3 regions of the Streptomyces sp. NBC_00328 genome follow, and region 3 is predicted to be linked to each of the others. Evidence: riboswitches for the same ligand, from Rfam matches in the RefSeq annotation. Region 3 holds a riboswitch; each other region holds the start of a gene.
What was found. Region 3 has a riboswitch for cyclic di-AMP ahead of OG485_RS21275 (M23 family metallopeptidase). Riboswitches for the same ligand answer to the same signal wherever they lie in the genome.
Positions count from the first base shown of each region.

Region 1: it holds a riboswitch for cyclic di-AMP, as region 3 does, so the genes downstream of both, OG485_RS25275 (transglycosylase SLT domain-containing protein) here and OG485_RS21275 (M23 family metallopeptidase) in region 3, are expected to answer to the same signal.
Region 2: it holds a riboswitch for cyclic di-AMP, as region 3 does, so the genes downstream of both, OG485_RS26290 (C40 family peptidase) here and OG485_RS21275 (M23 family metallopeptidase) in region 3, are expected to answer to the same signal.

Region 1 is NZ_CP108013.1:5,753,301-5,763,491, reverse strand. Features, by position in the region: gene OG485_RS25300 (ABC transporter ATP-binding protein) at 1-479, opposite strand, end outside; gene OG485_RS25295 (LolA family protein) at 512-1,777, opposite strand; gene OG485_RS25290 (hypothetical protein) at 2,145-2,732, shown strand; gene OG485_RS25285 (polyprenyl synthetase family protein) at 2,936-3,946, opposite strand; gene OG485_RS25280 (CocE/NonD family hydrolase) at 4,292-6,289, shown strand; cyclic di-AMP (ydaO/yuaA leader) riboswitch at 6,949-7,109, shown strand; gene OG485_RS25275 (transglycosylase SLT domain-containing protein) at 7,113-7,868, shown strand; gene OG485_RS25270 (HAD family hydrolase) at 8,275-9,084, opposite strand; gene fahA (fumarylacetoacetase) at 9,695-10,191, shown strand, end outside.
Region 2 is NZ_CP108013.1:5,961,597-5,971,787, reverse strand. Features, by position in the region: gene pcrA (DNA helicase PcrA) at 1-1,833, opposite strand, end outside; cyclic di-AMP (ydaO/yuaA leader) riboswitch at 2,234-2,402, shown strand; gene OG485_RS26290 (C40 family peptidase) at 2,411-3,568, shown strand; gene OG485_RS26285 (tellurite resistance/C4-dicarboxylate transporter family protein) at 3,720-4,682, shown strand; gene OG485_RS26280 (C40 family peptidase) at 5,378-6,490, shown strand; gene OG485_RS26275 (response regulator transcription factor) at 6,576-7,340, opposite strand; gene OG485_RS26270 (ATP-binding protein) at 7,337-8,662, opposite strand; gene OG485_RS26265 (PspC domain-containing protein) at 8,803-10,188, shown strand; gene OG485_RS26260 (hypothetical protein) at 10,175-10,191, shown strand, end outside.
Region 3 is NZ_CP108013.1:4,867,349-4,877,539, forward strand. Features, by position in the region: gene OG485_RS21250 (MFS transporter) at 1-540, shown strand, start outside; gene lhgO (L-2-hydroxyglutarate oxidase) at 702-1,907, shown strand; gene trmB (tRNA (guanosine(46)-N7)-methyltransferase TrmB) at 2,109-2,945, shown strand; gene OG485_RS21265 (PrsW family intramembrane metalloprotease) at 3,033-4,379, shown strand; gene OG485_RS21270 (aldo/keto reductase) at 4,488-5,432, opposite strand; gene OG485_RS21275 (M23 family metallopeptidase) at 5,571-6,605, opposite strand; cyclic di-AMP (ydaO/yuaA leader) riboswitch at 6,616-6,772, opposite strand; gene OG485_RS21280 (PP2C family protein-serine/threonine phosphatase) at 7,079-8,140, opposite strand; tRNA gene OG485_RS21285 (tRNA-Met) at 8,563-8,636, opposite strand; gene OG485_RS21290 (dihydrofolate reductase family protein) at 8,743-9,885, opposite strand; gene OG485_RS21295 (MarR family winged helix-turn-helix transcriptional regulator) at 9,967-10,191, shown strand, end outside.

The sequences.
Region 1 (10,191 bases), 890 kb from region 3:
TCCAGCGCGGTCTCGACGCGTGTCCTGCGGGTCCGGGGATCGGCGGTCGGGTCGGCGGCGTCGTACCGGACGAGGTTGTCCCGACCGGAGAGGAAGCCGTACAGGGCGGGGCCCTCGATCAGCGCCCCGACGTGCGGAAGCACGGCGCGCGCCGACCGGGGCATGGGCCGCCCCAGCACGCTCGCCGTGCCCGACGTCGGCTCGATCAGGCCCATCAGCATCCGGATGGTGGTGGTCTTGCCGGAGCCGTTCGGCCCGAGGAAGCCGAAGACGCTGCCCGCCGGGACGGTGAGGTCCAGGCCGTCGACGGCGAGCTGTCCGCCGCGGAACCGCTTGCTCAGCGCGCGGGTGGCGATCACCGCGTCCTCGGCGGACACGGCAGCGGCGGACACGGCACCGGCGCTCCCCGTCCGCCCTGCGGGGACGGCGGCGCCCTCGGCCTTCGCCGGATCGGGCTCGTCGGCGGACAGCTCCTCCATGGACTCCCTCGGTTCGGTTCGCCCGGCCGCGTCTACTGGGCGGCGTCGGCCGCCTTCACCAGCGCGGCCTTGGTGACGGCACCGGCGTACACCTTGCCGTCGTCCGTGATCAGCGCGTTGACGAGGCGGGTCGAGAAGACCGTGCCCGAGCCGAACGTGCCGGTGACGTGGTCGCCGAGGGAGTTCAGGAACCCGTCGACGTCACTGTTGCCGGTCGAGCCGGACGCTCCGGACGGCATGCCCTCGCCACCGGTGTCGAGGACGACGATCGAGTTCCAGCCCTCGCCGATGGTCTTCGGACCGCCGACGCCGTCGGCCGTTCCCTCATGTCCCTTCGGCCACGCCTTCTTCAGATCCTTCGGCTCGTCGCCCTTCGACGTGCCGCCCTTCGCGCCCTTCAGCTCGTCGCCCTCGGTGACCTTCGCGCCCTTCGGCGGGGTGAAGGCGAACGTCGACGCGGCCGGCCGGGAGAAGTCGACCTGGGTGAAGCCCGCGTCCACGACGGCCGCGCCGCCGCTCGCCGGGGTCAGCGTGAACTTCAGCGGCAGCCCCGTCTTCGCGTCCACCGCGATGCTGATCGCGCCGACCGTGGTGCCTGACTGCCGGGGCTTGATGACCAGCTTGTAGGCGTCGCGGCCCGCGACGTGCGCGGTGCCGTCGACGCTCACGGAGGTCGTGTCGTCCACGGCCTTGAGAGCCTCTTCGGCGAAGTCCTTCGGAGTGGCCGGGACATCCCGCGGCGCCTTGCCCTTGGCACCCTCGCCGGCGTGCCCGGACTCGGCGGACGTCGAGTGGAAGACCTCGTTCGACTTGCTGTCGTACCCCCACACGTCCTTGCCGTTGTGGATGACGCTGTACTCGGCGGCGTTGTCCAGCAGGGAGACCTTGCCCCTGTCCGGGCCGTCGGCCGCGACGCGCAGCGTGTGCGTGCCCGAGGCCAGTTCGAGGAGCTTGGACTGCGGGTCGGCGGAGGAACCGCCGTGCCCCTGGGCCGCGCCGGACAGCAGGCCGCTCTCCAGACCGCCCAGGTCGGGCAGCCCCAGATCGGTGCTGATCTTGACCGTGCCGGAGAGCTGCTGGACGTCCGACTCGGCGATCTTCTCGATGAGTTGCTGTGCGGTGACCTTCGGCAGGTCGGGGTCTCCGGAGTCGGCGAGCGCCGGAACGAGTCCGATCGTCGCCGCCGCCACCCCCACCACCGCGACCGGAACGACGTACCGCGCGGCCTTGCGTCGCCCGGCGAGCCTGTCGTCGGCCTCCGCGGCCCTCGCGCTGTCGTCGGATTCGTACGGTGCCATGTGTGCGTTACCTCCGTCGTCGGCGGCGGCCCTGCCCTCGTTCCGTGCTCCACCCCTAAGCCGCCATTCTCACCCGGACCGGTGAGGAGTGGTGTTCTCCATCTGACCAAATTCGCGGGATGAAAGCGTCAGCCCCCGGGCTCAACTCCTCGTAGTCCTGCGGTATGACGTGACAGGGCGGTGCCTACCCCGACCCGTAGGGGTCGCTCGTAGGGGTCGCTCGTGGGGGTCGTACGTGGGGGGCGTACGTGGGGAACCCGGCCTAGAAACTAAATATGGCGACATTTCGAGTAAAGAACGGCTCGAATCCGTACGTACAGGTGGCAGCGATCGGAGCACCCAGCACTCCAGGGATCGAGGAATCGCCATGATCGCCATCAGGTACGTCGCGGGATACGCGGCCACGGGCACCGCCGTCCTGGCGCTCACGCTCGCCGGATGCGGAGGGGGCGGCGGAGGAAGCAGCGGCGGCGGCAAGAGCGGGACCAGCTCCTCGCAGAGCAGCGGCGGCACGACACAAAGCGGCACCACGGGATCGGCGACGTCCATGCTGACCACGGCCAAGGTCGCGAAACTGGGCACGGTCGTCACCGACGACAAGGGGTACGTCCTGTACCGCTTCGACGCGGACTCGGCGAACCCGACCAAGGTCACCTGCTACGACACCTGCGCCACGGTCTGGCCGGCGACCACGGCCCACGGCGGGGTGACCACGAAGGGCATCGACAAGAGCCTGGTCTCCACGGTGAAACGCGCGGACGGCAGCACCCAGGTCACCCTCGCCGGCTGGCCCCTCTACCGGTACGCCAAGGACGACGAGCCGAAGGAGGCCTACGGCCAGGGAGTGGACGGAACGTGGTTCGCGGTGACACCGAGCGGCGCGAAGATCACCACACCCGCCTCGACGTCGCCGACACCGGCCACGACGAGCACGGGAGGCGGTGGAGGCTACTGACAGCCGCCCCGGCAGGGGCCGGTCCTGGCCTGGCCGGTACGGGGCCGGTCCCGGACCGGCGGATACGGACCGGCGGATACGGACCGGTTCCAACCGGTCGGCGACCGGTGGCACCTGAACCGGCGTCTCAGCCGGCCCATGTCCGGTGGCACGCGAGCCGGCGTCCCAGTCCGCCCGCGACCGGTGACACCCGAGCCGGCGTCTCAGCCCGCCCGGTGCACCACGGCGTCCACCAGCTCGACCAGCGCGGCCTTCGAGTCGCACTCACGCAGCGGGGCCAGCGCGGCGCGCGCCTCCTCCGCGTAGCGCACGGTGTCCCGGCGCGCCTGCTCCAGCGCGGGGTGCTCCCGCAGCCGGGCCAGCGCCTCCGCGTGCCGCGCGTCGTCCGTCAGGTCCGAGTCGAGCAGCTCGCACAGCGCGATGTCCTCGGCGAGCCCCAGCCGCTCCGCGCGCTCGCGCAGCCGCAGCACCGGCAGCGTGGCGATGCCCTCGCGCAGATCCGTCCCCGGCGTCTTGCCGGACTCGTGCGAGTCGGACGCGATGTCGAGGACGTCGTCCGCGAGCTGGAAAGCGACGCCCAGCCGCTCGCCGTACTGCGTGAGCACGTCCACGACCGTCTCGTCGGCGCCCGACATCATCGCGCCGAACCGGCACGCGACGGCGACCAGCGACCCGGTCTTGCCGCCGAGCACGTCGAGGTAGTGGTCGACCGGATCGCGGCCGTCGCGCGGACCCGCGGTCTCCAGGATCTGCCCGGTCACCAGCCGCTCGAACGCCTCGGCCTGGATCCGGACGGCCTCGGGCCCGAGGTCCGCCAGGATGTACGAGGCGCGGGCGAAGAGGAAGTCACCCGTGAGGACGGCCAGCGAGTTGCCCCAGCGCACGTTGGCGCTGTCCACCCCGCGCCGGACCTCGGCCTCGTCCATCACGTCGTCGTGGTACAGCGTGGCGAGGTGGGTCAGCTCGACGACCACGGCCGAGGGCACGACACCCGGCGCGTAGGGGTCGCCGAACTGCGCGGCGAGCATCACGAGCAGCGGCCTGAACCGCTTGCCGCCGGCCCGCACGAGGTGCTGGGCGGCTTCCGTGATGAACGGGACCTCGCTCTTGGTGGCTTCGAGCAAACCCTCCTCGACAGCCGCCAATCCGGCCTGGACATCGGCTTCGAGAGCCTGGTCCCGCACGCTCAGCCCGAACGGCCCGACGACGGTCACGAGAGGTTCTCCTGTCTGCTGACGATCACATGGCGAACTCGGTCGATCATTTGGTCGATGACACGGTTTGTCGATGTGTCGCTGCCATCACTCAAGTCAGCGTATCCGGTCACGTTTCGATCACCACGAGCGCCCACCGTCCCCCGGTCCACTTCGCTCCGCCAGGTGGTGGGCGCGAGTACACCCGGAAGGCACACGGGAAGCACCTGCGTGCCCCAACGGCGGGTACCCCGGCTCACGGGCACCACCCCACCACCGACTGTATGTTCATGATCAGATGATGTGAACCGACTTGCGATGACTTGCGATGAAATGACCGGCATTACGTCCTCTGGGGTGGCGCTCATGCACATCCGTACGTCCTTCCCTTACGAGACCACTCACGAGGACGTCCTCATCCCTCTCTCGGACGGCACCCGTCTGTACGCCCGGATCTGGCGGCCGCTGACCGAGGAGCCCGTACCGGCGCTCCTGGAGTACCTCCCGTACCGCCTGACCGACTGGACGGCCCCGCGCGACCAGCAGCGCCATCCGTGGTACGCCGGGCACGGCTACGCCTCCGTCCGCGTGGACGTACGCGGCCACGGCAATTCGGAGGGAGTGCCGGGGGACGAGGACACGGGGAACGAGCCGGACGACGGGGTGGAGGTGGTCTCCTGGCTGGCGGCCCGGCCCTGGTGCACCGGCCGGGTCGGCATGTTCGGGATCGCGTGGGGCGGCTTCGACTCCCTCCGGACCGCGGCCCGCGCGCCCGAGCCGCTCAAGGCGATCGTCACGGTCTGCTCGACCGACGACCTCTATGACAACGACGTGCACCATGCGGGAGGTTCCGTCCTCGCCGTCGACACGCACGCCCGGTCGGCCCGACTGCTCGCCTTCGCCGCCCGCCCGCCGGACCCCGCGCACGTGGGCGAGGGCATGTGGCGGAGCATGTGGGAGAAACGGCTGGAGGCGATCCGCCCCGCCGCGCCCACCTGGCTGGCACACCAGACCAGGGACGCGTACTGGCGCCACGACAGCCTCCGCGAGGAGTACGGGGCCATCCGCGCCGCGGTCCTCGCGGTCGGCGGCTGGCACGATCCGCATCGCGACACGGTGCTGCGCCTGGTGCGGAACCTGCCGCCTGATCGCGTACGAGGTCTCATCGGCCCCTGGTCCCGCCAGTACCCGGACCGGGGCCTGCCGCCCGGACCGGCGATCGGCTTCCTCCAGGAGACGCTGCGCTGGTGGGACCACTGGCTCAGGGACGAGGAGACGGACGCGCTCTCCGTCCCCCTTCTGCGCTCGTACGTGATGGACGCGCACCCTCCGGCGACGGTGTACGCGCGGATCCCCGGCCGCTGGGTGGGTGACCCGGCCTGGCCCTCGCCCTCGGTGACCCCGGTCGCGTACGCGCTCCAGGGCGCCCCGCTGCCGGTGCGCTCCCCGCAGCACACGGGGGTCGACGCGGGCCGGCTGTTCCCTTCCGGCGACGACGCCGACCTGCCGCCGGACCAACGGGAGGAGGACGCCCGCTCGGCCTGCTTCGAGTTCGAGGTGCCTGAGGAGACCTGGGTACTGGGCCGGCCCCGGGTCAATCTGCGGCTGACGTCCGCGTCACCCAGGGGCCAGGTGATCGCCCGGCTGTGCGACGTGGCCCCGGACGGAGCGTCGACGCTCGTCACCCGGGGCACCCTGAACCTCTCGGCGCGCCGGGGCCCCGACCGGGCGGTTCCCTGGGAACCGGGTACCACGGAGAACGTGGTGTTCGACCTGACCGCCATCGGCTACGCGTTCCCGGCGGGCCACCGGATCCGGCTGGGCGTCTCCTCCGCGTACTGGCCCTGGATCTGGCCCCAGCCGGGCTCGGAGGAGGGCTTCACCCTGGAGCCGATCGGCAGCGTCCTGGAACTCCCGGTACGGGCAACGGAGTCGGACCCCTCGGTCGCCTTCGAGGAACCGGAGCAGTTCGCACCCCTCGGCGTGACCGTCTCGGCGACCCTGGACGAGCCCCGCCCCCGACGCCTGGTCCTGCGCGACGTGGCCGCGGAGACCTGGCGTCTTGAGGTGGACCCGGGGCGCGGCGGTACCCGCGTGTACCCCGACGGCCTCGAATGCACGGAGGAGGCCCGGGAGACGTACACGATCGACACCTCGGACCCGCTGTCCGCCCGCGCCCACTCGGCCTGGTCGATCCGACTGCACCGCCCGGACCTGCCGTGGGACGCCCGCGTCGAGACGGTCTCCGCCATCACCTGCGACGCACAGGACTTCGTCACGACCGACGAACTCGTCTGCAAGGACGGCGACGAGGTCGTCTTCCATCGAACCTGGGAGAAGCGCATCCCGCGCACAGCCGGCTGACTGGGCCCGCCGGCACGGGAGTTCACTCCCTCGGACCGCTGCGCATCCACACGCGCCCCAGGCCCGGGCCGGCGCGACGCGCTCATGGCGCGGGCCCCGGCGTATCGCCGCGCCCCGGACGGCGGCAGGACACTCTCGCGCCGAACACCGGTGGCGCGAGGCGCACTTCACCGCGCACCGGCCCGGGTTCGGAACCGCGTCGGGGCGGCTTCGGTCCACGTCCGGGCGGCTTCGGCTTGCGTCCGGGCGGCTTCGGCTCGCGTGCGGGAGGCGCGCCCGCCACCGGGCGGCCACGTTCCCCGATGTGTCCCGCGCCACAATTCCCGCCGCGCCAGGGGCCTCTCGGTACCCCGCGAAGGGCTCGGCGGCGGCTTCCACCGCAAGGACGATGCCCGAATTACCCCTCATGCCGCCTTGATGCTCTTTGGTCTCGTGAGTTGGGTCACCGGCGAACCGGACTCCCGCCGCGCGCCCTTCGCGACCCAACCCGTTTGCCAAAGGCAAGTTGAGGATCTAATTCCGGCGCAATCGGACTTTTTACCCGTGCATTAACCAGGAGAAAGCGATCTTCGCGGTCAAATCTCATCTTGTTTCGGACATGTGCTCTCGCATACGTTCTGGTCGACCCCGGGCGGATCGCCGAATCCTGCCGCCGCCCGGCAACCCATCGACCCACGCACGGCAGGAGCGGGGGAACCACAGGTAAGCCGCCGATCCGGGCACACCGGACCGGCTTGGGGTGAAGCCGCGCCCACAGCGCGGCCGGGCATCTCCCGCCCGAACCCGACAGCTCACCTCGCAGGCGTCGGAGAGGAAATTCGTCATGCCCGTACGAGGCAAGCACCGCCGCATGAAGACCAACGTCATCACCCGGGGCATGATCGCCGCCGGAACGGGCGGCATCGCCCTCGCCCTCCCGCTCGTGAGCGCGACCGGCGCCAGCGCCGCCACCCCGGCGCAGGCCCCGCAGGCCGCCCACACCGCGGTGATCCCCAACGTGCAGCTCGTCACCTACAAGGTGGTCGCCGGCGACACGCTCTCCAAGGTGGCGCAGAAGTACCCCAAGAGCGGCGGCTGGAAGAAGCTGTACGCGGCGAACCGCGCGGTCATCGGTGACAACCCCGCCCACCTCCGTCCGGGCCTGAAGCTGACCGTGGGCACGAAGACGCTGAAGTCGACGACCGTCCGCACCACGGCGAAGGCGACCGCCGCCGTCGCCAAGTCGACCACCGTCACCCAGGCCGCCGCCAAGACGTACTCCAACAACCTCGACGGCTGGATCAAGGAATCCCTGGACGTCATGGCCAAGGCCGGCATCCCGGGCAGCTACGACGGCATCCACCGCAACGTGATGCGCGAGTCCTCCGGCAACCCCAACGCCATCAACAACTGGGACTCCAACGCCGCCGCGGGCATCCCCTCCAAGGGCCTGCTCCAGGTGATCGACCCCACGTTCCAGGCGTACCACGTGGCCGGCACGTCGTGGAACATCTACGACCCGGTCGCCAACATCACCGCGGCCTGCAACTACGCGGCCGACAAGTACGGCTCGATGGACAACGTCAACGGCGCCTACTGATCGCACCCCGCACCCCGTCTTCCTCCGCACCCGCCGACGGCGCCTTCCCGGCCCGTCGGCGGGTGCGTTGCGGTCCCGTCGGCCGGTGTGCGTCCGCGGGCGCGGCGGCGGGTGCGCGTCCGTGGGCACGGCGGGCGGGTGCGCTCCGAATGTGTCGGCGGGTGTGCGTTCGTGGGTGCGCCGGGCGGGCGTGTCGGCGGGTGTGCGTTTGCGGGCGCGCCAGGCTGGGGCGCCTGCGCCGCTAGTGCCGCGGCAGGCAACGTTTGCCCGTCAAGGAGCGGCGCCCGGTGCGTGCTCTCGGCGTGCCGGCCGGAAGTCCTCGTACTGGATGTACTTGGGCTTTCGGCCGGTGCGGCGAGAGTGCGTGCCGGGAGTCGCGACGGGGCGAACGTTGCCTGTCGCGGCACTAGAAGCCGAAGAGGCGCTCCAGCACGACCGCGATCCCGTCGTCCTCGTTCGACAGGGTGATTTCGTCGGCCACCGCCTTCAGTTCCGGATGGGCGTTGGCCATCGCCACACCTCGGGCCGCCCAGTCGAACATCGGGATGTCATTGGGCATGTCACCGAAGGCGAGCGTCGCGTCCGGCGTGAGCCCGAGGTGCGCCGCGGCGAGAGCCAGGCCCGTCGCCTTGGTCACCCCGCATGGCTGGAGTTCGACGGTGCCGGGTCCGGACATGGTGACCGTCGCCAGCGAACCGACCACTCCCCGTGCCGCCGACGCCAACTCGTCGTCGGACAAGGAGGGGTGACGGAGCAACACCTTGCTGATCGGCTCCGCCCAGAGGTCGTCCCGGCGCGGCACCCGCACCGCGGGCAGGGTCGGATGCGGCATGACATAGCCCGGCTCGATGAGCGTCAGCCCGTCCACGCCGTCCTGGTCGACCGCCGCGTACAGCAGCCCGACCTCCGCCTCGATCTTGCCGAGCGCCGTCTCCGCCAGTTCCCTGTCCAGGGTCACCGACCACAGCATGCGGTCCGCGCCGGCGTCGTACAGCTGCGCCCCCTGCCCGCACACCGCCAGTCCCTCGCCGCCGAGTTCGTCGAGAAGCGGTCGCACGCGTGGTGCGGGTCGGCCCGTGACCACGAGATGCCGGGCACCTGCCCGGGTCACCTTCGCCAACGCGGCACGTGACCGGTCGGAGAGTGTGTCGTCGCCGCGCAGCAGCGTTCCGTCCAGGTCAGTGGCGATGAGTGAATATGCAGTCGGAGCGGCCATGATCCGAAGAATACGGATCGAACGACTCATCGGCCCGGCCTGAACCGGACGACGTCCGGTATCCCGTCAGCAACGCCGTTCACCGCACGGTGGTAAGCGCGTTGCGACCGCTTCGGATCACCCACGCTCCACTTCCGTCCACACCGACTTTCCCGCACACGACCGACCACATTTCCCCAACACCCCCTGGACAAAGGCCAACTCGCCGACAGGCCACCTCGGCCGCCGTACCGCACCACGCCGGCCACCGGGGCCGGACATCGGCAAGTCCGTTCACGGACAAGCCCGTTGGGCCGGGCAGAGACGAACTCCTCCCGCCTTGGGAAGTGCGCCACGGAAGCGTACGAGACAGCCGCGGGCAGCCTCGGGCAGCCGCGAGCAGGTCCGTGAAGCGCGGCCACGGAACCGAGAAGCGGCACCCGTCACCCGGCTTCGGCGCACCCGCCGCCCAGCGACCTCCGGCTCCGCGCGGGACCAATACGGACATTGCAAACCCTTTAGGCCCTGCCGCAGCGGGGACACTCCCCCGTAACGTGTGCCCGACCACATGAAACGCGTGGAACGCATGGATCACATGGCGAGTACGAATCCGAAAGCGAGGCACCAACCGATGCCCCCCTTCGATGTCCCCGAGGGCGACCCCTTCGGCCCGCACAACCTGCCGTACGGCGTGTTCTCCCTGACCGACCCGGCCGGCGACCCCGAGCGACGCGTCGGCGTACGGCTCGGCGACCACGTGCTCGACGCGGGCGCGGCGGCCCGCTCCCTCGGCTCCCCTTACGCCGGGCTGCTCGCGCAGCCGACCCTCGACCCGCTGCTCGCCGCGGGCCGCACCGCCTGGTCCGACGTCCGGCGCGCGCTGACGGCCTGGGTGACCGTCCCGGCCCACCGGGAGACCCTCGCTCCCCATTTCCACCCGCTCACCGACGTGACGCTGCACCTCCCCTTCACCGTCGCGGACTACGTCGACTTCTACGCCTCCGAGAACCACGCCCGGAACGTCGGCCAGATCTTCCGTCCCGATGCCGCCGACTCCCTCACCCCGAACTGGAAGCACCTGCCGATCGGCTATCACGGCCGCTCCGGCACGGTCGTGGTGTCCGGCAC
Region 2 (10,191 bases), 1.1 Mb from region 3:
GCCCGTGTTCTCGCCCTCACCGGTCTCCTGCTCGAACTCCAGGGCCACGGAGGCGAGTTCCTGGAGGTTCTCGACCCTGGTCTCGTCCTGCGGGTCGGTCGAGTTCTGCAACTCGGCGAGATAGCCGGTGCGTTCGAGGACCGCCTGCAGGATGGTGGCCGGGCCCGCGCCGGACTCGACGATCGTGCGGAGGTCCTCCATGAGCGTGTTGAACCGCTTGACCGCGTTGGTGGAGCGCGCGGCCATGCCGTAGGCCTCGTCGACGCGGCGCAGCGCCGCCGGGAAGCTGATCTTCTCGCGCTGCGAGAGGGCGTCGATCATCGCCTCGGCGCGGTCGCCGATGCCGCGCTTGGGCACGTTCAGGATGCGGCGCATCGGGACGGAGTCCTCGGGGTTGGACAGCACCCTGAGGTACGCCAGGACGTCCCGGACCTCCTTGCGCTCGTAGAAGCGGACGCCGCCGACGACCTTGTAGGGCAGGCCGACGCGGATGAAGATCTCTTCGAAGACACGGGACTGCGCGTTCGTGCGGTAGAAGACCGCGACGTCGCCGGCCTTGGCCTCGCCCGCGTCGGAGAGACGGTCTATCTCGTCGGCGACGAACTGGGCCTCGTCGTGCTCGGTGTCCGCGACATAGCCCGTGATGTTCGAGCCCGCGCCCGCGTTGGTCCACAGGTTCTTGGGGCGGCGGGACTCGTTGCGCTCGATGACCGCGTTGGCGGCGGACAGGATCGTCTGGGTGGAGCGGTAGTTCTGCTCCAGGAGGATCGTCGTCGCGCTCGGGTAGTCCTCCTCGAACTGGAGGATGTTGCGGATGGTCGCGCCGCGGAAGGCGTAGATCGACTGGTCCGCGTCACCCACGACGCACAGCTCGGCGGGTGCCAGGTCGTACTCCCTGGGCGGTACGTCCACGGGGTGCTCGGAGGTCCCCACGAGCTCCCGCACGAGGGCGTACTGCGCGTGGTTCGTGTCCTGGTACTCGTCGACCAGGACGTGCCGGAAGCGGCGGCGGTAGTGCTCGGCGACGTCCGGGAAGGCGCGCAGCAGATTGACCGTGGTCATGATCAGGTCGTCGAAGTCGAGCGCGTTGGCCTCGCGCAGCCGCGACTGGTACATCGCGTACGCCTGGGCGAGGGTCTTCTCGAAGCCGTCGGTGGCCTGGGCGGCGAAGTCCTCCTCGTCGATCAGCTCGTTCTTCAGGTTCGAGATCTTGGCGCTGAACGACTTCGGCGGGAAACGCTTGGGGTCGAGGTCGAGATCACGGCAGACGAGCGCCATCAGCCGCTTGGAGTCGGCGGCGTCGTAGATCGAGAACGACGAGGTGAAGCCGAGCGTCTTGCTCTCGCGGCGCAGGATGCGGACACAGGCGCTGTGGAAGGTCATCACCCACATCGCGTTGGCGCGCGGGCCCACGAGCGCCTCGACGCGCTCCTTCATCTCGCCCGCGGCCTTGTTCGTGAAGGTGATCGCGAGGATCTGGCCCGGGTGGACGTTCCGCTCGCCGAGCAGATGCGCGATCCGGTGGGTGAGCACGCGGGTCTTGCCGGAGCCGGCACCGGCCACGATGAGCAGCGGGGAGCCGGAGTGGACCACGGCCGCGCGCTGGTTCTCGTTCAGTCCGTCCAGCAGGGCCGCCGGGTCCACGGCGGGCCTGGGCGCACCGTCGCGGTAGTACGCGTCCCGGCTCGGCGGCATGTCGAACTTCCCGCCGAACAGATCGTCCGGAACCGGCTCCGGTACGTGCTCGTCCTCGGGCGGCGGCGGGTGTTCGTCCTCGTGGGCCCCGGAGGGCTTGAGGTCCGCCAGGAAGCTGTCGTCAAAGAGGCTGCTCATCGCTCTCCGAGTCTAGGCCGCCCCACCGACAGCCCGCCGCCACCTCGAGAACTCGGCCGCAAGTGTGACCAGGGTCCCGGCGGACGCCCCGGGGAAGGCGGCCTTCCGGCCACGACACCTCACACCCCGTGACCGGAGGCGGCCGAGCGGTCACCCGGCGCGACATTCCGTCGGCGAGCGGCTCGGAACAAGCGGCTCCGGCGAGCGGCTCGGAGCAAGCGGACCGGAGCGAGCGGGGTCCGTTCGACGGGGCGGACGAGCGGGTCGCCGCCCGCGGGACACACGGCAGTGGTCACGAAAATGTATCGGGCATATCGCACATCAACCTTCACACGGGCCACACCGGTTGGCTAGCGTGCCGGAAGGCCGCCCGACCGCGACCGGCGAACCTCGCCGGGCCGAGCGGCCTCCGCCGAGTCCGGTACGCCGCGAGGCCCCGGAGCCGGGGACCCACCGATCTTGGGGTGAATCGGTCCAACCGCCTTGTGGGGCAAGGACCGTAGGGCAGCCTTCCGGAACCACCCGCCCGAACCCGACAGCTAACTCGGTAGGCGGATGACGGAAGGAGTCGCCTCTCTTGGCGTCACACCGCAAGGCGCGTCCCACGGGTGCGCGCATCGCAGGCATACGGACCCCGGCCCTCGCCACAGCGGCCATCACCTCCGTGGCCCTGCTCTCCCAGACCGCCAACGCCGCCCCCTCGGCCGAGCCCCGGCCCAGCATCGAAGCGGTCTCGAAGAAGGTCGACGACCTCTACCACCAGGCCGAGACGGCCACGAACAAGTACAACGCGACCCGGGAGAAGACCGCCGAGCAGCGCGAGCGCGTCGACACCCTGCTCGACGACGTCGCCCGGCGCACCGAGAAGCTCAACACCGCGCGCGAGGAGCTGGGGTCGTTCGCCGCGGCGCAGTACCGCACCGGGGCCTCCGCGCCCGACACCGCGACCCTGCTGCTCGCCGACAACCCCCAGGACTACTTCGACCAGACCCAGCTGATGAGCCGTCTGACGAACCGCCAGAAGGCGGCCGTCGACGACTACATCACCGAGCAGGCCGCCACCACCAGGAAGCGGGCGGAGGCCACCCGGAACCTGGAGTCACTGACCGCCTCGCAGAAGGAGCTCAAGACGTCCAAGGCCACGGTGCAGCACAAGCTCACCGAGGCCCGCTCCCTGCTCTCGAAGCTGAACGCCGAGGACAAGGCGCGGCTGGCGGCGATCGAGAAGAAGAAGCGGGAGCAGGCCGCGGCCAAGGCGGCGGAGCTGGCACGGCAGCAGGCCACCGCCGAGAAGGCCGCCCAGCAGCAGTCGTCGTCCGGCACCACGACCGGCACGGCTTCCGGCTCGTCGACAGGATCGACGGCCACGGACCCCTCGTCGAAGGCGGCCGAGGCGCTCGCGTTCGCCCGCGCGCAGATCGGCAAGCCGTACGTCTGGGGCGCCACCGGCCCGGACTCCTACGACTGCTCGGGCCTGACCCAGGCCGCCTGGAAGGCCGCCGGCGTCAGCCTCCCGCGCGTCACCTACGACCAGGTGAACGCGGGCACGACGGTCTCCCTCGCCGACGCCCGGCCCGGCGACCTGGTCTTCTTCTACGACGACATCAGCCACGTCGGCCTCTACATCGGCGACGGCATGATGATCCACGCGCCGAAGCCGGGCGCGTACGTCCGCGAGGAGTCGATCTACTACGACGGCACCTCCGCGATCCACAGCGTGGTGCGCCCGGCGTAGACCGGGACACGGGCGCCGCTCTCGCGGGGCACGCGCGGGGGCTTCCCGGTCCCCACGCGTGCCCCGCGTTTTCGTCTCCCGCCCGCGCGTGGCCCGCCCGCAACCCGGTGCGGAGGTCCCTAGCATCGAGAACATGTCAGACACACCGGACATGCCGGACAGCACCTCGCTCCGCGCCCGGCGGGCGGGGTGGGCGGCCACCGCCGGAACCGCCGTCATGGCCACCGGCATCATCTCGATCGGGCTGCACCTGACCGGCCACGAGACCCTCTCCCGGATCGCGCTGGTCCTCGCGTCGCTCGCCTGGGCCGGGCTCGCCGCGGACCTCGCGGTCCGGCTGGTGGGCGACCGGGAGCGGTGGGCGCGGCAGGCCGGCACACCCGCCGGGCTCGACGCGGTCGCGGCGACCACCGTGCTCGGCACCCGGTTCTCCGCACTGGGGTGGCACGAGCTCGCCGAAGCCCTGCTCGCGCTGTCGGCCGTGCTCTGGCCGGTTCTGCTGTGGGCCGTCCTGCGTCGTCTGCGGCGCCGTATGCCGGGCGAGGTGTTCCTCGTCTGCGTGGCCACCCAGGGGCTCTCGGTCCTCGCGGCCACGATCGCCACCGCCGTGGGCCCGGACTGGCTCGCGCACACCGCGCTGGTGCTGTTCTGGCTGGGGATCGGGCTCTACGTGCTCTCGTTCGCCTGCTTCGACCTGGGCGAGGTGAGGAAGGGCGCAGGGGACCACTGGATCGCGGCCGGCGCGCTGGGCATCTCGGCACTGGCCGGGGCGGGACTCGTCGCGGCGCACCACGTGGATCCGTACCTGTGGAACAACGACGACCAGGGCGTCCTGCGCGATACGACGGGCGCTCTGCTCGCGCTCGACCTCGCCTGCTACTTCCTTCTGGCCGTCGCGGAGGTGGTGTGGCCGCGCCCGCGGTACGACGTCCGGCGCTGGGCCACCGTCTTCCCGATGGGGATGTCGGCGGTGGCGGCCCTCGCGGTCGCGGCCGCCCTCGACGTCTTCTGGCTCAAGGGGCCGGGACAGGTGCTGCTGTGGATCGCGGTGGCGGCCTGGCTCGCGGCGGCCGCGGGCGCCGCTCTCGCCTTCAGGTCCACCGTGCGGGGGTGACGGTGCCCCTCAGGTCCACCGCGCGGGGGTGACGCGGCCGTCGGTCCGCCCCGTGCCGAGCGGACGCCGGTCAGGGCCGCCCTCGACCCCGGCGAACGGGACCGCCTCGGCCGGTCAGGTCCACAGGCCGACGAAGAGATGGATGAGTACGTCCATGGGGCCGGAGCCTAATTGCACCCCCTGAGGCCCTCCCGGCCGGGCCCCCATTCCCACCAGGCACCCTTGACCCACCCCTGCCCGCCGACCACCCTCCCCTCCCGGGGGCCCCGCCCGTTCCCCGGGCCGTCCCGCCCCACCGGCCCCCGTCACGCTCCGGCCCCGATCTGCACTCCCTCGCCACCGGACCATCACGCGTCAGCCATAGCACCGGCACCGCGCGGGCCGTCCGGGAATCGCCGCTTCGGTCATCACCCTGCGTGAAGTCGTGACGTACGACCGGAATCTTGGTCACATTTGGTCTCTCGGCGATCCAATAGCGATAGTTCCATACATAGCGTTACCAACAGCTCGCTCCCAGGTTTAGCGTCCTTCACCAGGTGACCGGCTCCCCACCACCGTCCGGGCCAGGGACGGCAGTCGGACACCACCGCCGAGAAGGTCCGGCGGCGGCCCGCTCCCCCTGTGTGAGCCGCCGCCGGACGTGTCACCGCTTGACCGCACCTCAAGGGCGGTCGCACGGAAGGATGTGGGCCCTCGTGGCAGCGCACCGCAAGGCCAGACAGCGCTCGGTCGGCGGAAACACGGCCCGCACAGCAGTCACCATCGCCCTCGCGGGCGCGGCGACGGCCACCGGCTTCGACGGGGTCGGGCACGCCGACCCCCAGTTGTCCGCGGCGCAGGTGAAGGCAAGGGTCGACAAGCTGTACGAGGAGGCGGAGGCCGCCACCCAGAAGTACGACGGCGCCAAGGAGAAGGCCGGCGAGGCGGAGGCGAACCTGAGCAAGCTCCGCGACGAGGCGGCCCGCCGGGAGGACCGGCTCAACTCGGCCCGGGAAGCGCTGGGTTCGATGGCCGCGGCGCAGTACCGCAGCGGTGGGCTCGACCCCGTGGTGCAACTCGCGCTCTCCGACCGCCCCGACCAGTATCTGGAGGGGGCCGCGCTCGCCGAGCGGGTCGGCACCCGGCAGTCGGCGAAGATCGCCGGGGTACGCAAACAGCTCCGTGAGCTCGAGCAGTTGCGTGGGGCGGCGCACATCGAACTGGCGGCCCTCAAGTCGCGGCAGACCGAGCTGAAGCAGCACAAGAAGACGGTCAACGAGAAGCTCGGCGCGGCCCGCCGGCTGCTCGACCGCCTCACTCCGCAACAGCGCACGCAGTACGCGAAGCGAGGCGGCGCGGGTGACCAGCAGCATGCCTCGCGCGACGCCTCCCGCGATCCGGCCCCCGTCGCGGCGTCGGGAGCCTCCGGCACGTCAGGTGCCGCCGGAGCGGGCAGCGCGGGCACCGCGGCGGCGCCCAACTCCCGGGCGGCGGCCGCCGTCGCCTACGCCTACGCGAAGCTCGGCAGCCCCTACGTCTGGGGCGCCACCGGCCCCGACGCGTTCGACTGTTCGGGGCTCGCCCAGGCCGCGTACCGATCGGCGGGCGTCTCCCTGCCCCGCACGACGTACTCCCAGATCAACGTCGGCAGGCGGGTCGCCCTGTCCGAACTCCAGCCCGGCGACCTGGTGTTCTTCTACTCGGGCATCACCCACGTGGGCATCTACGTCGGCAACGGCCAGATGATCCACGCGCCGAATCCGTCGGCGCCGGTGCGGGTGGCGCCGATCACGGAGATGCCCTTCGCCGGAGCGGCGCGGGTCGCGTGATCGCCTGAGCGGCGAGGCCGCGGGCCCCGGGCCGTCCGTCGCCCGGGGCTTCCGCCCGTCCCGATACCAGCCGGGTCGGACCGCGTCAGACCAGCCGCCTCGCCGTCGCCCAGCGGGTCAGCTCGTGGCGGTTCGAGAGCTGGAGTTTGCGCAGGACCGCGGAGACATGCGACTCGACCGTCTTGACGGAGATGAAGAGCTGCTTGGCGATCTCCTTGTAGGCGTACCCCCGGGCGATGAGCCGCAGGACCTCGCGTTCGCGCTGGGTGAGACGGTCCATGTCCTCGTCGACGGGCGGGGCGTCGGTGGAGGCGAAGGCGTCGAGGACGAATCCGGCGAGGCGCGGGGAGAAGACCGCGTCACCGTCCTGGACGCGGAAGACGGAGTCCACGAGATCCGTGCCGGTGATCGTCTTGGTGACGTACCCCCGGGCGCCGCCACGGATCACGCCGATCACGTCCTCCGCGGCGTCCGACACGGACAGCGCGAGGAAACGGACCGGCTGCTCGGCGTCGGCCATCAACGGGGCGCAGCGGCGCAGCACTTCGACACCGCCGCCGCCGGGAAGGTGGACGTCGAGGAGGACGACCTCGGGGCGGGTGGCCGTGATGACCGTGACCGCCTGGTCGACGTCCGCGGCCTCGCCGACCACTTCGACGCCGGTCCGCCCGGTCTCCCCGATCTCGGCCTGGACCCCCGTACGGAACATGCGGTGGTCGTCCACGAGCACCACGCGCACCCGGCGCCCGCCCTCGGCGCCTGCCGCGGGGGCGGCGCCCGCGGATGCGGCGGCACCGGAGGCCTCCGCGGCCGAACCGCCGGACTCCACAGGCTCGTTCGTGTCGCTCATGACGTTTTCTCCACCCTCTCCATCTCCAGTTCGACCTCCGTGCCGCCGTCCGGCACCGCGCGCAGTCGCGCCGTGCCGCCGTTGCGCTCCATACGGCCGATGATCGATTCTCTGACGCCCATGCGGTCGGCGGGTATCGCGTCGAGGTCGAAGCCGGGGCCGCGGTCGCGGACGGACACGAAGACCGTCCTGCCCTCGACTTCGGCGTAGACCTGCACGGCGCCGCCCTCGCCACCGTACTTGGCCGCGTTCACCATCGCTTCCCTCGCCGCCTGCATCTGCGCGGTCAGCCGGTCGTCGAGCGGGCAGTCGCCCACGACGACGACCTCGATGGGGACGCCGTGCTTGTCCTCGACCTCGGCCGCGTGACCGCGGACCGCCTCCGCGAGGGTGGCGGGCTCCTCGTCCTCGTCCTTGCCGCTGCCGTCCGGCTTGTAGAGCCAGGCCCGCAGATCGCGCTCCTGGGCGCGGGCGAGGCGCCGCACCTCGTTCGCGTTCTCCGCGTTGCGCTGGATCAGGGTCAGGGTGTGCAGCACGGAGTCGTGGACGTGGGCGGCGACTTCGGCCCGTTCCTGCGCGCGGATGCGCATCAGGCGCTCCTCGGAGAGGTCCTGGGTCATCCGGATCAGATAGGGGCCGGCGAGCAGCGCGATGCCGACGAGGACCGCGAGCGCCGCCTGCAGCACCGAGCCGAGGTGGGCCGCGGAGCCCTGGAGGACGAAGATCCCGGAGACGCCGGCGGTGACGAGCAGCACGCCCGCCGCGGACCGCAGCAGCGAGAGCGTGCGGCGACGGCGGCCGACCTCCGCCCAGCGGGCGCGGCGCGCGTTGTCCGCCTGACGCCAGACCAGGGCGACTCCCGCGCCGACGAGGACCGTCGGCCACAGATACGCCTTCGTGCCGCCGCCGAGGTTCACGTTGCCGACGAAGACCATGGCCACGACGACCATGAGGAGAAGCGCGACGATCTGGCCCTTGTCCGGCTTGCGGGCCACCAGTCTGCGCCGGCCGTCGGGCGAGGTCTCGGTGGTGAACGCCGGCGTGCGGCCGGAGCCGACGCCGCCGACGCCGAGGGGCACGAAGAACCAGAACGCGGCATACAGGAGCGCGCCCAGCCCGTCCGCCATGAACAGTCCGACGAACACCAGCCGCACCCAGACCACGGGCAGCCCGAGATGTCCGGCGAGCCCTCGCGCGACGCCCCCGAGCCAGCGTCCGTCGCTGCTCCGGTAGAGCTTGCGCGGGGGCCGCGGGTCGTCTGCGGGCATGGCTGCGGCTTCCGGCATGCCATCGATCGTCACACGCCCGGCGTACCGGAGCATCAGGGTCGGCCCCCGAAACTCCCCTGATCTTCAGGAATCGCCGTTCGAACAGTCCCCGTCCTCCCCTCCGGGCGGATATCAGGGTTCGGCCAGGGTCATCCCGACTGCCGCCGCGCCGTCCCGCCCGTCACCATGGACGCATGACAGATCAGCAGCACGCGGCGGCGGGGCCGGATCCCGGCACCGCTCCGGGTGACGAGCCGCGCGCCCACGGGGAAGCGGCCGCGGCACGGCCGGCGGACTCCGGCGCCGACCCGTCCTCCGGGCTGCCGCGCGGGTTCCGGCGCGACCGTCGGCAGAAGATGCTCGGCGGGGTGTGCGCCGGGCTCGGCCGGCAGTGCGACATGGACCCGGTGATCTTCCGCATCGTGCTCGCGGTGCTCGCCGCGACCGGCGGCATCGGCCTCATCTTCTACGGCTTCGCCTGGCTCTTCGTCCCGTACGACGACGAGGAGGAGGAGAACGAGGTCCGCAAGCTGCTCACCGGCCGGGTCGACGGCCCCGCGCTGACCGCCGTGCTCTTCGCGCTGGTCGGCTGCGGAGTGTTCCTGTCCATGCTCAAGAACGGCAGCGTGCTGACGTTCGCCGTCGTCCTGTCCCTGCTGCTGGCGGGCGCGGGCTACTGGTCGCGGAACCGGGGCGCCGCCGACCCGGACCCCCTGGCCGCGCAGGCCGCCGCCGACGCCCCGCCGGAGGCGAAGGCCCCGCCCGTCCCCGACTCCTATCCCTCCTGGTGGCGCGAACCGATCGTCAAGGACGGTTCGCACGTCGGCGGCACCGGCTATATGTGGGGTCCCTCGGAGACCCCGGACCGCGACGTCGCGGCCGCGCTCGACATCGCCCGCGGCACCTCCCGCGCCGTCCCGCGCACGGAACGGGAGCGCGGGCAGCGCGGCCCTCGTCCCATAGGCGGCCGTGTCTTCCTGCTCGCCCTCCTGGCGGGCGGCCTGACCACGGGCTTGAAGTGGCACGACCGGTCGCTCGGCACCAGCCTCCAGGCCGGACTCGCCGCCGCGCTCATCGTGTTCGGCCTGGGGATCGCCGTGAGCTCGTTCCGCGGTCGCACGGGCGCGGGAACGGTCTTCCTGGCGGTGATCACGGCCGGGCTCCTCGCGGCCTCCTCGGCCCTGCCGAAGGACATCGACACGCACTGGGTGCGGACGGAATGGGCGCCGGCGACCGCGGCCGACGTCCGGGCGGGCTACGACCTGGGCACGGGCGTGGGCACCCTCGACCTCAGCCGGGTCGACCTCGCCGGGGGACAGACGGTGAGGACGAACGCCGAGGTGGGCGCGGGCCGGCTGAAGGTGATCGTCCCCAAGGACGCGACCGTGCGGCTGACCGTCGAGGTGGGCGTCGGAGACATCCAGCTGCCGGGTGACGACAAGAAGGACGTGGACGTGGAACCGGGCAAGCACCAGCAGGTGACCCTGCGGCCGGCGACGGGCGGCAAGGACGGCGGCACCTTCGACCTCGACCTCCAGGTCGGACTCGGCCAGGCGGAGGTGGCCCGTGCCACGTCATGAGTT
Region 3 (10,191 bases):
GCCCAGGCCGCCCTGGAACGCAACCGCGGTCTCGCCACCGCCCGCACCATGAGCTTCTTCCGGCTCGTCGAGGCACGTGCCCACGCGCGCGCGAGTGACGCCCAGGCGGCCGGCGCGGCGCTGAAGGCGGCCGAGGGCTGGCTGGAACGGGCCCGTGACGGCGACAACGACCCGTCCTGGCTCGGCTTCTACGGGTACGACCGCTTCGCGGCCGACGCCGCCGAGTGCTACCGCGACCTGAAGGCACCGCGCCAGGTACGCCGGTTCACCGAACAGGCGCTGTCGAAGCCGACGGAGGAGTTCGTGCGTTCGCACGGACTGCGCCTGGTCGTGTCGGCGGTCGCCGAACTGGAGTCCGGCAACCTGGACGCGGCGTGCGAGCAGGGCGTGCGAGCGGTGGAGGTCGCGGGGCGCATCTCCTCCGCTCGCACCACCGAGTACGTGAAGGACCTGCTGCACCGGCTGGAGCCCTACGGCGACGAACCGCGCGTGGTGGAGCTGCGGGAGCGGGCCCGTCCTCTGCTGATGGCTCCGGCGTAGGGCCGGTTCCGGAGGGGACGCCCGACGACTCGGGACGGACAGGGCGCCGCGGTCCCGCGGTCCCGCGGTCCCGCGGCGGGAAGGAAACGCGGGGCGCGGTCCTCGGGTTTGAGGGCATTGTCAGTGGCGCAGTGCACTATCGAGGCCGGGAGGTGGTGCGGATGCGGAGCGCCTACGACTGCGATGTTCTGGTGATCGGCGGGGGGATCGTCGGTCTGTCGACGGCGTATGCCGTCACACGGGCGGCACCGGGCACCCGTGTGACGGTGCTGGAGAAGGAGCAGGGACCCGCCCGGCACCAGACCGGGCGCAACAGCGGGGTGATCCACAGCGGGATCTACTACCGCCCCGGCTCCCTGAAGGCGCGGTACGCGGTCCAGGGTGCCGCCGAGATGGTCAAGTTCTGCGCGGAGTACGACATCGCGCACGCCGTCACCGGCAAGCTGATCGTCGCGACGGAGAAGTCGGAGCTCCCCCGCCTGCACGGTCTGGTGCAGCGCGGCCGGGAGAACGGCATCCCGGTCAAGGAACTGGGCCCGACCCAGCTCACCGACTACGAACCCGAGGTCCGTGGCCTCGCCGCCATCCACGTCGGCACCACGGGCATCTGCGACTACGTGGCCGTGGCCCGCCGGCTCGCGGAGGCCTCCGGGGCGGAGATCCGGTACGGGGCGCAGGTCGTGCGCGCCGACCGCCGGCCCCACCTCGGCGTCGCCGTGGGCACGGCCGACGGGACGATCGTCCGCGGCCGCGTGCTGGTCAACTGCGCGGGGCTGCACTGCGACGAGACGGCCCGGCTCACGGGCGACGACCCCGGGATGCGGATCGTCCCCTTCCGCGGCGAGTACTACACGCTGGCGCGGCCGGAGCTGGTGCGGGGCCTGGTGTACCCGGTTCCGGACCCCGCGTTCCCGTTCCTCGGTGTCCATCTCACCCGGGGCATCGACGGCGGTGTCCACATCGGCCCCAACGCGGTGCCCGCGCTCGCCCGTGAGGGATACGGATGGAAGGTGGTCCGCCCCCGTGAACTGGGCGGGACCCTGTCCTGGCCGGGTTCCTGGCGGATAGCGCGGCGGCACTGGCGCTACGGAGCCGGGGAGCTGCGCCGCTCGGTGTCGAAGTCGGCGTTCACGGAGGCCGTGCGGAGGCTGCTGCCCGCGGTGACCCCGGAGGATCTGGTCCCCGCCCCCGCCGGTGTCCGCGCCCAGGCGGTCCTGCGGGACGGCACCCTGGTGGACGACTTCCTGATCAAGGAGGGCCCGAGGACCGTGCACGTACTGAACGCGCCGTCCCCGGCGGCCACCGCCTCCCTCCCGATCGGCCGCGAGGTCGCCCGCCGGGCACTGGCGGCGCTGGCGGCGGTCTGAGCGCTCCACCCGCCACCGGGACGGGACCACCCCACTGCACGGCACCCGCCACCGGAACGGACCGCCCCACAGCACGACGCCCGCCGCCGGACGGACCGCCCCACAGCACGACGCCCGCCGCCGGACGGACCGCCCCACAGCACGACGCCCGCCGCCGGACGGACCGCCCCGCAGCACGACGCCCGTAAAATCGACCCCACTGTGTCTGAATTCCTCGACTCCACCGAAGAGACCCGGCCCGCCTCCGCCGAGGACGGCTCGCCGCGTCACCACCGCGCCAAGGGCGGACCCCGCTTCCCCGACGGTCCGCAGGCGGATCCCGCCGGCTCGCACTTCGAGCGGCGGATCCGGAGTTTCCAGCCGCGCCGGAGCCGGGTGACGACCGGACAGGCCGACGCGTTGCAGCGGCTGTGGCCCAAGTGGGGTCTGGACATCGACGGACGGCGGACGCTCGACCTCGCGGAGCTGTTCGGGGCGGACCTGCCCGTCGTGCTGGAGATCGGCTTCGGCATGGGCGAGGCCACCGCGCAGATGGCGGCCGAGGACCAGGGGACCGGGATCCTCGCCGTGGACGTGCACACACCGGGGCAGGGCAACCTGCTCAATCTCGCCGAGCGGAACAGCCTGACCAACATCCGCGTCGCCAACGGGGACGCGATCATCCTGCTGCGCGAGATGCTGCCGCCCGCCTCCCTCAACGGCCTGCGCGTCTATTTCCCCGACCCCTGGCCCAAGAAGCGGCACCACAAGCGGCGGCTGATCCAGCCCGAGTTCCTGGATCTCGCCGCGACCCGCCTCGCGCCGGGCGCGCTCGTGCACTGCGCGACGGACTGGGAGCCGTACGCCGAGCAGATGCTCGAAGTGCTGAGCGCGCACCCCGCCTTCGAGAACACCCGGCCGGACGGCGGTTTCGCGCCTCGTCCCGAGTTCCGGCCGCTGACCCGTTTCGAGGGCCAGGGACTGGACAAGGGTCATGTGGTGAACGACCTCCTCTTCCGGCGCGTACAGCATCGAGACCAGCACACCCCGGGCGACTGACCCGCACACCCGCCAGCGTCCGCCGGGAGATCCCGGGGACGCCGGTTACCGTCGCGGGCCGCGCCCTCCCTCGTTAGGGTCAATGCCGTGGCCATCCATCCGTCGTACCCGAACCGGCCCGGCGCCCCCGCCGGACCCGCGCTGCGACATCCACATTGGTGGCAGCGCGGTTGGGTGCGGTACGGAGCACTGATCACGCTGCTCGCGATGTCGGGTCTGGTGATCCTCGCCCTCGTCCGCGAACAGACCGGGACCGAGGGCTTCCTGGTCGGCCTCGGACTGGCCGTGTTCCCCGTGCCGCTGCTCATAGCCGCCTTCCGGTGGCTGGACCGGGTCGAGCCGGGCCCCTGGCGCAACCTGTTCTTCTCCTTCGCCTGGGGCGCCTGCGCGGCCGCGCTCATCGCGATCGTCGCCAACAGCTTCGCGACCCGCTGGATAGCCATGACGACCGCGGATCCCTCCGGCGCCGACACGCTCGGCGCGACCGTCATAGCGCCCGTGGTCGAGGAGTCGGCGAAGGCGGCGGCCGTCCTGCTCGTCTTCCTCTTCCGCAGACGGGACTTCACGGGGATCGTCGACGGTGTCGTCATCGCCGGGGTCACCGCCACCGGCTTCGCCTTCACCGAGAACATCCTCTATCTCGGCACCGCGTTCGGCACCGACCAGCTCAGCGGGGAGAGCGGGCTCGCCTCGGTCACCGCGGCGACGTTCTTCGTCCGCGTGGTCATGTCGCCCTTCGCGCATCCGCTGTTCACCGTGCTGACGGGCCTCGGCTTCGGCGTCGCGGCGCTGTCCGCCGAACGCCAGCACGCGCGCCGGGTGCTGCTGCCCCTCACCGGACTGCTGCTCGCGATGGGCATGCACGCGATCTGGAACAGCTCGGCGGGCTTCGGCCGGTTCGGGTTCTTCGGTGTGTACGCGGCGTTCATGGTGCCCGCGTTCGGGCTGCTGACCTGGCTGGTCGTCTGGACCCGGCAGCGCGAGCTGCGGACCGTGCGCGCCGAACTGCCCGTGTACACCGCCGCCGGCTGGCTGGGCGCGGCCGAACCGTGGGTCCTCGGCTCGATGCGGGCGCGGCAGCTCGCGCGCGAGTGGGCCGGCCACCACTTCGGGAAGAGCGCGGCACGTTCGGTGGCGGAGTACGAGGCGTACGCGACCTCGCTGGCGTTCCTGCGCCACCGGGGGCGCCGGGGCCGTGCGGGCGCCGACTTCGTCGTGCGGGAGCGCGAGTTGCTCGACCAGCTGTGGCGCCGCCGGGAGATCGCCCGTCCGGCCCTCGCCTACGCGGCCCGCGCCACGGCACCGCTGCCCGCGCCGCCGCCCTGGCCGGCCCCCGGGTACGGCTACATCGCCCCGCCGGCCCGGCCCTACGGCCCACCGGCACAGGCATCCGCGCCGGCCCCGTATCCCGCGTACAACCCGTACCGCTCCTAGGGCCCGACGCCCGGCCCGGGACCGGCCGGTGGACACCACCGGTCCGGTCCCCCGCACCTGGGCCACGGGCCGGTGGGTACCCGGGTCCGCGCGCCCGCGCTACGGCCGTTACGCCGACGCCTGCGTCAAGCGCGTGAGTTCCTCGTCCGTCAGCACCAGGTCCGCGACCCCCAGCAGGGCCGGGAGCTGCTCCACGGTGCGGGCGGAGGCGATGGGCGCGGCGACCGTCGGCTGTGCGGCCAGCCAGGCGAGGGCGACCGTCGGGACGGCGACGCCGTGGGCCGCGGCGATCTCGTCGAGGGCGGCGAGGACCAGCGGCCCGCGTTCCGTGTCGAGGTGCTTGGCCGCGCCCGCGGCCCGGGCCGAGTCGACCGTCGTGCCGGGGCGGTACTTGCCGGTGAGGAAACCGGAGGCGAGCGCGAAGTACGGGACGGCGGCCAGACCTGCCTGGGAGGCGACCTCCAGCAGGGAGCCCTCGTAGGTGTCGCGCGAGACGAGGTTGTAGTGCGGCTGGAGCGCGACATACCGCGCGAGGCCCTCGCGGTCGGAGAACTCCAGGGACTCCCGCAGCCGCTCCGGAGAGATATTGGAGGCGGCTATGTGCCGCACCTTGCCGGCCGTCACCAGCTCGTCGAGGGCACCGATGATCTCTTCGACCGGCACGTCCGGCTTGTCGAAGTGCGTGTAGTAGAGGTCGATGTGGTCGGTGCCCAGGCGGCGCAGCGACGCGTCGGCCGCGGCCTTGATGTTGGCACCGGACAGACCCTGGTACGCGGGGTGCTGGCTGACCTTGGTGGCGACCACGATGTCCTCGCGGTTGCCGCGGGTCCTCAGCCACTTGCCGATGATGGTCTCGGACTCGCCGCCCTCGTTGCCCTCGATCCAGGCGGAGTAGGAGTCGGCCGTGTCGAGGAAGTTGCCGCCGGCTGCCGCGTAGGCGTCGAGCACGGCGAAGGACCGGGTCTCGTCGGCCGTCCAGCCGAAGACGTTGCCCCCGAGGGAGAGCGGGAAGACCTCGAGGTCGGACGAACCGAGCTTGCGAAGAGAAGTCATGTACGGGCTCAACACCCGTCCCGGACGGATGTATTCCGCAATCACCTGGGCCGGGGGCCGTCGTCCGCGCCCGGACGACCGACAGCCCTGACGTCGGGGGGGTTGACGTCAGGGCTGCCGGAGATCGGAAATCAGGGGTTAGGGGTTGAGGCCCTTGCTCTGGAGCCACGCCATCGGGTCGATGCCGGTGGCGGCGCCGCCGGGGTGCACTTCGAGGTGCAGGTGCGCCCCGGTGACATTGCCCGTCGCACCCACGCGCCCGATGACATCACCGGTGGCGACCTTCTGGCCCACGCTGACGCTGATGGACGACTGGTGGCAGAACCACAGCTCCGTACCGTCGTCGAGGGTGAGGATCGTGCGGTAGCCGTACGCTCCGGCCCAGCCGGCCTCCGTGATGGTGCCGCTGTGGACCGCCTTGATGAGCGTGCCGGTGGGCGCCGCGAAGTCGAGTCCGGTGTGGTAGCCGGAGGACCACAGGGCACCGGCCTCGCCGAAGGTCGAGGTCAGCGTGTACGAGGACGTCGGCAGCGAGTAGCTCTTGGCGAGCTCGGCGAGGCGCTCCTGCTCGGCCTTCGCCTTGGCCGCCTCCTCCGCCTTCTCCTTCACGGCGTCGGCCTTGGCCTCGGCTTCGTTCTGCTGCTTGGCGGCGAGGTCGACGGCCTTCTTCGCGGCGGCCGTCTGGGCGGCCTGCTGCGTGGCGGTGTCGGCCTGGTTCTGCTGCGACTGGGCCTGCTGCATGATGCGGTCGCGCAGTGCCTCACCGGCGTCGGTGGTGCCCTGGGCCTCGTCGGCGGTGGTCAGACCGGCGCTGGTGAGCGGGGTCGTGGAGCCCTTGGGAGTGCTGGATCCGCCGTCCGAGATCAGGGCCTTGGCCGAATCGGTGACCGACGACAGGTCGGGCAGCGAGATCGAGACGGGCGGCTTGCCCGGAGCGGCGCTGGCGATACCACCCGCGCCGACGGCGGCTATGACGCCGACGCCGAGAACCGTGGAGCTGCGGGCGAGTCCTCCGCCGCGCTGCTTGCCCGTGCGGTGCCGGCCGCGGACGGGAGCGACGGAATCCGCGGTGGGATTCCACTCCTCCCAGGGTCCCTCGTCCTTGCCGTAGCCGAAGGTGTGTGTTTCGTTCGGCGCGAACGAGGTTGGCTGAGCGGGCCGGTTGGACGCCACCTGGCGCACTCCTTTCCTTCCTTGCCGCCTACCGGGTTAGCTGACGGGTTCGGAGCAGGAAGGTCTCCTACGCGCGTACGGCCACCGTGCTTCCACGGCGGAATACGCTCGATTCACCCCACGAGTTGGTTCCCCGGTTCCCTTACGGGATTCGGCGCGTGCGCGCACGGAGCCGCCTCTTGTGACGGTTGTGACGACCGCGCTGCGTTATCGAACGTTAATAGACCCAGGCACCGAATTCCAAGCCGTTCCGACTGATCATTAACGGCTCTTGGCCAGGACTTTGGGGTCATGAGCGATGAAAAACGGGCGAGTTGACCGCATGGTGTCGACACGGGTTTTCCTGACGGTAAGTCAGATGCTACGCGGAGGGGCACCGCCCGGTCACCGCTCGTGACCGAGCCCGGAAAAGCCGTCGCCCAGGGGGTGAAAGACCTCCCGGACAACGCGCGGCTCCCCTCGGCGAGCACCCGTCACGGGCGCCGGACGGCGAGCAGCGCCATGTCGTCCGTCAGCGCGCCGCCCGTGTGCAGGCGGGCCGCCTCGAAGAGGGCGGTCAGCAGCGTGTCGGGGCAGGGAAAGACCCGTCCGGCCAGCCAGGCGGCCGGGTCGAAGAACTCCCCCCGCGCGTCACGGGCCTCGGACAGTCCGTCGGTGTGCAGCAGCAGCGTCGTCCCGCGCGGAAATCCCTCCCGCACCGTCGGGGCGGGCAGGCTTCCCAGTTCACTCATCCCGAGCGGCAGCGCGAAGGACTCGGCGGTGAGGGTGCGGAGCGTGCCGTCGGGATGCAGCAACAGGGGCGGCGGGTGGCCGCGGTTGACGACGCGTACGACGTCCTCGCCGTGCGGGATCTCGGCGAGGACCGCGGTCGTGAACCCCTCGGCCGCGTCGACGCTGTCGCGCCGGGTGCCCGCGCGCGTCAGCGCCCGCTCCAGGCGCTCCGCGACGCCCTCCAGGGTCGCCTCCTGCTCGGCCGCCTCCCGGAACGCCCCGACCACCGTCGCGACGGTGGCCACCGCGGTCATCCCCTTCCCCCGTACGTCCCCGACGACCAGCCGTACACCGTGCGGGGAGTCCTGCACGGCGTACAGATCCCCGCCGATGAACGCGTCCTCCTGCGCTGCCTCGTACCGGGCCGCGACCTCCAGTCCGGCGATCCGCGCCTCGGGCTCGGGCAGCACGGCACGCTGCGCGAACTCGGCGATCTCCCGGACGGAGGCGAGCCGTTCGTCGCCGCGCCGGACGACCGTGTTGATGAGGACGGCGAGTACCGCGGCCATCGCCACGGTGACCACCTCGGTGACCGCGTCGACCTGAAGGACGATGCCGAGGACAAAGTGGGTGATGAGCACGGCGCCGACGGCGAGGACGCCGGTGAGAACGGTTCCGCGCAGCGAATGGAGAGGTGCGGCGACCAGGGGCGCGGCCGCGAACAGGGGGGTCGCGGTGAATTCCGACGGGGTGAGGTAGTCGTAGACGACCCCGGCGGCGACGAACAGCACGGGCAGGATCCGGACGAAGGCGCGTGCGTACACGATCCCGCGCGGCTGCGCTCCCGCCGCCGGACCGGGCGGTGGGACGCTCCCGGACCCGCGGACACCGCGGGACAGCCGGTCGGCCCGGTCACGGGGCCGTCCGGTCCGCCACTCACCTGCCGGCTGCCCCGCCACCCGTCCAGAAGACCCGGTACGGGGGCGGCGGGCGACCGGTGTGGCCCGACCGGGGGAGGACACCGCCTGCCGGAGCGGACCTGGACCGGCCCGAAGCACCGCGCGAACCGGGACCGGCTCCGGGGAACCACGGCCGGAAGAAGGCGAAAGCGGCCGAAAGGCAGCGGAAGGAGGCGGAAGAAGCCGGAAGAAGGCCGGAAAGGAGCCCGGAGCGGCCGGCGGAACCGGTGGGGGCAAACACCAAGGGCCGGAACTCGTGAATCCGAGTTCCGGCCCTTGGCCTTCAGTAGCGGGGACAGGATTTGAACCTGCGACCTCTGGGTTATGAGCCCAGCGAGCTACCGAGCTGCTCCACCCCGCGTCGTTGAAACCAGTGTACGCCATCCGCGGGACCCGAAGCACACCCGTTTAAACGCGCCCCTCCAGCGGCGCCGGCACCCGGCTTCTCCCCGGCTCCTCTCCGGCTTCTACCCGGCCGCCAGATGCCGGTTGGGGGCCTTGGCGCGGTCCGCGTACTCGGGCAGGACGGCGACCTGGGCGCCCGCGGCGGCGAGGAGCCCGTTCCCGTCGGCGTCCCTGACGAACGTGTCGGGCTCGCGCCAGGCGGTGACGACCCGTCGCACACCGGCGTCCAGGATGAGCCGGGCGCACGGAGCGGGCCGGGAGGCACGGTGGGCGCACGGTTCCAGGCTGCTGTAGACGGTGGCGGCGGCCAGCCGGGGATCGGCCGGGTCGATCTTGGCGAGGGCGGCCTCCTCGGCGTGCACGACGGGATCGCCGCCCTCGCGGGAGTGGCCCCGGGCCAGCTCGGTCCCGTCGGCCGCGACCACGACGGCGCCCACGCTGAAGGCGGTCTTCGAGGGCGGGCACAGCTCCGCCAGCTCACAGGCGAGCTCCAGCCACCGCCGGTCCGCGGCGGAGGCGAGCGAGCCGGTGCCGGGCGCGGTGGGGACGTAGCGGATGAGCACGACGTCGCCGACGGGCCGCGTCTCCACCAGCCGCATCCGGCCCACGGGGTACTCCCCGGTCCCGAACAGCCGCGGCGCGTCCGGCTGCCCGACGAAGAGCGGGGCGACGGCGAGCTGGAGCTCGTCGGCGAGTTCCTCGCGCACGAGCTGGGTGTGGACCTTGCCGCCCCCTTCGACCATGAGGCGGCGCACCCCCCGTACGTCGTGAAGGTGTTCCAGGAGCACACGCCAGTCGAGTGCGGGTCCGGTCGGGACGACGTCCACGCCGACGATCCCCTTCAGCAGGGCGGACGCCCGCAGCGCGCCCTCGTCCGTCGTGTAGACGATCTTCTCGCCGCCCGTGTGCCAGAACTGGGCCCCCGGGTCGAGCTCACCGGAACCGCTGACGGTGACCTTCAGGGGGTATTCGGGACGGCCGCCGGCGACACGGGCCGCACGCCGTTCGGCGGAGTTGACCAGGAGCCGCGGATTGTCCGTGCGCAGGGTGCCGGCGCCCACCAGGATCGCGTCGCTGGAGGCCCGCACCTCGTCGACCCGGTCGAAGTCGGCCGGGCCCGAGAGCAGCAGCCGCTCGGGGCCGGTGTCGTCCAGGAAGCCGTCGAGGGAGACGGCGGCGGACAGCAGGACGTAGGGACGGGGCATCGGAACGCTTCCTCCGGTCGCACGCGCGCGGTGAGTTCGAGCGCAGTGGTTCAAGTTTTAAACAATACCTAGACTGGTCTCATGACGACCCGCTGGCTGACCGCCGCCGAACAGCACGCCTGGCGCTCGTACCTCTCCGCGAGCTCCCTCCTGGAGGACGCCATCGACCGCCGGCTCCAGGCGGAGGCGGGGATGCCCCACCTTTACTACTCCATCCTGGCCAAGTTGTCCGAGGCGCCGGAGCGGAGGCTGCGGATGACCGACCTCGCCGAGGCCCAGAAGATCACCCGCAGCCGTCTGACATAC